DNA from 2 places in the Mesorhizobium sp. CNPSo 4671 genome. Region 1 is predicted to be linked to the other one. Evidence: riboswitches for the same ligand, from Rfam matches in the RefSeq annotation. Region 1 holds a riboswitch; the other holds the start of a gene.

Evidence for each region. Region 1 has a riboswitch for cobalamin ahead of AC04SF_RS30170 (DUF1636 family protein). Riboswitches for the same ligand answer to the same signal wherever they lie in the genome.
Region 2: it holds a riboswitch for cobalamin, as region 1 does, so the genes downstream of both, bluB (5,6-dimethylbenzimidazole synthase) here and AC04SF_RS30170 (DUF1636 family protein) in region 1, are expected to answer to the same signal.

The regions. Positions count from the first base shown of each region.
Region 1 is NZ_JBWLUW010000014.1:12,227-14,425, reverse strand. It holds gene AC04SF_RS30175 (ABC transporter ATP-binding protein) at 1-357, opposite strand, end outside; gene AC04SF_RS30170 (DUF1636 family protein) at 354-752, opposite strand; cobalamin riboswitch at 844-1,050, opposite strand; gene AC04SF_RS30165 (ABC transporter substrate-binding protein) at 1,504-2,199, shown strand, end outside.
Region 2 is NZ_JBWLUW010000001.1:690,691-692,889, forward strand. It holds gene AC04SF_RS03100 (hypothetical protein) at 1-518, shown strand, start outside; partial or broken gene bluB (5,6-dimethylbenzimidazole synthase) at 626-1,300, opposite strand; cobalamin riboswitch at 1,304-1,483, opposite strand; gene AC04SF_RS03110 (histone deacetylase family protein) at 1,605-2,199, shown strand, end outside.

The DNA.
Region 1 (2,199 bases):
GATATCGCGTTCCTCGCTCCTGCGTCTCAGGCCCGCATGCGGGACGCGGCCAAGCTCGACATAGTCGATCACCGCCAGGCGCGGATCGGGCTGGTCGGTCTGGCCGACGACAGCGATGTGCAGGGCCCGCTCGGCGGTCGAGATCCTGTCCAGGCGGCGCCCACCGAGCTTCACCTCGCCCGCATTTGGCCTGAGCATGCCAGAGAGCATGCGCAGCAGCGTGGTCTTGCCGGCACCATTGGGGCCGATGATGGCGAGACGATCGCCAGAGGCCACCGACAGGCTGACCGCATGGACCAGATCGCGGCCATTCGCCATCGCGCAGAGGTCGCGGGCTTCGAGAAGCGGCATTGTCATCGGCTGTCGCCCGCAATCTTGACCGGTCCGGGAATGCGGGCCAGAGTCTTGCCGGCCAGTCGCGGCGGACGTTGTCCGGAATTGCACCAGCCGTCGGCGAGCGACGCGTAAAGCCTGGCAAATCGCACGAGATCGCCGGCGTCGGCCTCAGCGTCGATGGAGCCGAAAAGATAGGAAGCCTTGCCTGGTGCCTGGAAGGCCACCGTCAGCGGTCGCGCGCAGCCCGCCATGCATTCGACGCCTTCGATCGTGAAGCAATCCGCCAAGGCCGACTCATGGTAGGCCGCGAGCCGGGAGCGCAAATCGGCGCACAGGCTCTCGCCCGACCTGATGCCGGTCGGGATGTCACGGCAAAGCGTGCACACGATGATGCGATGATCGATGGCGCCGTCCAACTTTCCGTCACTTTCCAAAACTGGCAACGGAAGGATGTTGGCGAGCCGGCCGACAAGACCGACGTCCACGTTTCCTCCCGGCACACCCCGTCCGGTCAACTCAGTGATGGCAGGTCTCCTGGCTCGCGGGTCGTTGCGCAATCCTGCCTTCCCAGCCTTGCCGGCCAGTGGCGTGTCGGATCTTGCTCACCGCTTACAGTTGCGGGGGCAGCCACGGCCTCGACCTTTGAGGGTCTCACCGTGTTCCCTTTTCACCCCTTGCCTTTCGGCGCGGGGACCATCAGCCGAGCATCGTAGATTTGCCCCCGGCGCATCGCAACGATTCTTTTCGACCAAGCCTGTCACCATCGCGGCACCAGCAGCCTTGGCCTCATCAGAGAAGACACATGTGATATTTCCATTCGTAATGTCATAACATAACGTTAGAATGATATCCTCTGCCGCTGTCAATCCCCTTGTCGTGAGAGCCATGTCGGCTTGTCGGCAAGGTTGCGACCGCGCAAGGCGGAGTTCAGTCAAACCAGCCCGGCTGGAGGCAACCGAAAATATCCGAAATTGACCATCGAAGCGCTTGCGCAAGCGCTTCGATTAGATTAATTCAATCTCCGTGACGAATTTGGCGACGGAAGAACCACGCCACCAACTTCGCCTTCGGAGGGTCAGCAACAGTCACTGTCGACACGCGTCGCGCTCGCGCTTCGCGGCGGCTTGCTGCTGCCTGTCATTGTCAGATCGAACCGGGAGGAAAACGATGAACATCAAACAGAATGCACTGTCCCGCCGCACTTTCATGAAGGCTTCCGCTGCACTCGGCGCGACCGCAGTGGCGGCGGCGTCAGGGGTCAAGGTGGCGCGGGCCGCGCCCGCCGAAATCAGGTATTTCTACCGGGCGCCATGGCCGTCCTCGGAGGTCTACGCCAATTGGCTGATCGACGAATGGAACAAGAAGAATGGCGACCGGGTCCATGTCACCGGAGCCAGCGTCGACGGCGAGACCTACAAGACCAAGCAGACGATCGAGCTGTCATCGAGCAATCCGCCTGATCTTTTCTATTCCTGGGAAGGCGGCCGCGGCAAGGAGATCGTCGACAACGGTTTCTCCGCCGATCTGACGCCCTATTACGAGAAGTATGGCTGGGACAAGAAGCTGAACCCGGCCGGCGTGGCGCTGTCGGTCTACAATGGCAAGAAGCATTTCGTGCCGACGGAGATGAGCGCGTCGGTGGTCTGGTACCGCAAGGACATCTACGAACAGCTCGGCCTCAAGGTTCCGACCACATGGGATGAGCTGATGGCCAATGCACAGAAGGGCAAGGAAGCCGGCCTTGCCGCCTTCATGCTGGCCAACCAGAAGAAGTGGCCCTCACAATTCATGTGGTCCGCGATCCTGGTCAACAAGCACGGGCTGGACGTCTATGACGGGCTGATCAACGGCACGATACCGTGG
Region 2 (2,199 bases), on a different contig from region 1:
TTCCGGGGCTGAGCGGCCTCGTCTCGTTCATCAACACGGTGATTCGCCTGTCGCTCACCTATGTCGACGAGATCATCCTCGGCTACAACATCCGCATCAATTCGTCCTCGCCCTTCGAGACGGCGCGGCAAGGCGTCGTGCTCTACGCCCAGAACGGCAAGACCATGGTCAAGAACGCCGTCTGGCTGGCGGTCATCATGTGGGGCGTGTCCTTCATCATTTTCCTGCTGATGCTGGCCCCGGCCGCCGCCATTCTGTTCATCATGCCGGGACAACTGGCTGGTTGGGCGTTCGTGCTCGCCATCGTCTTCGCCTGGGCCTTCAAGGCGGCCTTCATCGAGCCATTTGCCATTGCTTGCCTGATGCAGGTCTATTTCAAGACCATCGCCGGCCAGGTGCCCGATCCGGCCTGGGATGCCCGGCTGGCCGAGGCGTCGTCGAAGTTCAGGGAGTTGAAGGACAAGGCGCTGGCCTCGTTCGGCGGCTCGCGCTGGGGCACGGCAGGCGCAACACGCTGATCGGCGGGCGCGCAGGCGACTGCGTTGAGGTGCGCCACAGCTGACTTGAGCGGTACCTCGCCTTGCCCGCAGAAAGTCTCGCTCATGATCAATTCGGGCAGCGGCAGCCGCCGGCCCCAGCCATGCGTTTCGAGGTCCGGTTTGGGCGCGAACTCGGAAACCCGGCCGACGCAGAGATAAGCGATCGGCGTCACGTGCTCGGGAATGGATAGCAGGCTCTTCAACGCTTGCGGCTCGATGATGCTGACCCAGCCGACGCCGACGCCTTCGGCGCGCGCCGCCAGCCAGAAATTCTGCACCGCGCAGACGGTGCTGTAGAGATCCATTTCCGGATTGTGCCAACGGCCCAGCGGCGAACCCTGCGAGCGCTGGCGGTCGCAGGTGATGCAGATGTTGAGGGCGCTTTCGCAGATGCCTTCGAGCTTGAGCTTGCGGTAGAGCGCCTGCCGTTCCTCTTCGATTTCAGGCAGTTCCAGTTCGCGCGCGGCCAGGAACAGTTCACGCACATCAGCCCGTCGCGCGGCGTCGCGGATGACGATGAAATTCCAGGGCTGCATGAAGCCGACCGATGGCGCGTGATGGGCGGCAAGCAGAAGCCGCGCCAGCACCTCGTCATCGAGCGCGTCGGGCAGGAAATGGCTGCGCACGTCGCGCCGCGTGAACATGGCACGGTAGACCGCGTCACGCGCCATCTGGTCAAATCCGTCGCCCATAGGAGCGGTCATGTGTTCCGGCATCGCTTGTCCCCTTGCGATTGCTATTGATGCCAGCCGCCTGACCATGCGGATGACGATGCCTGCCAGGCCGGTCTTCTGGCTTGGGATCAACCCGCGTCCGGTGCCTTCCCGTCATCGACAGTGGCATTTACCGGCGCGGTCCCCCTCACAGCGTTGGGCACGCCACGGAGTTCAACCGTGTTCCCGATTCTCCCGCTTGCGGCGGGCACCAGGCAGTGGCTGCGACCTTACGCCGAAGCCTCGGCGGCGCCAATCCCCGCGGCGACGCCAATGGACGCAGGCGTGATTTTCCCCAGTCATCAAGCGGCAACGCATGGTCATCGCGTTGCCGGGGCACTAGATAGGGAGCATGGCCACTCGTCTCTATACCCATCCGATCTTCCTCGAACACATCACGCCGCCCGGCCATCCCGAGCGGCCGGACCGTTTACGCGCCATAGAACGGGTGCTGGATGACGAGGCCTTCGCAGGGCTTGATCGCGTCAAGGCGCCGGAGGGTGATGAAGCGACCATCCTGTACGCCCATCCCGCCGATTTCGTCGCCCGCGTTCGTGCCGCCATTCCCGAGGAAGGCCTTGCCCGCATCGATGCCGACACCACCGCCAGCCCGAAGAGCTGGCAAGCGGTGATCACCGCGATCGGCGCCGCCAACGCCGCTGTCGACGACGTCTTCGCCGGCCGTGCCGACAATGTCTTCGTCGCCGCAAGGCCGCCCGGCCATCATGCCGAGAAGACCACCGCGATGGGCTTCTGTTTCTTCAACACGGCGGCGATTGCGGCGCGCTATGCGCAGAAGAAGCATGGCGCCGAGCGCGTTGCTGTCGTCGACTGGGACGTGCATCACGGCAACGGCACGCAGGATATTTTCTGGGACGATCCCTCGGTGCTCTATTGCTCGACGCACCAGATGCCGCTCTATCCCGGCACCGGCGCGAAGAACGAGA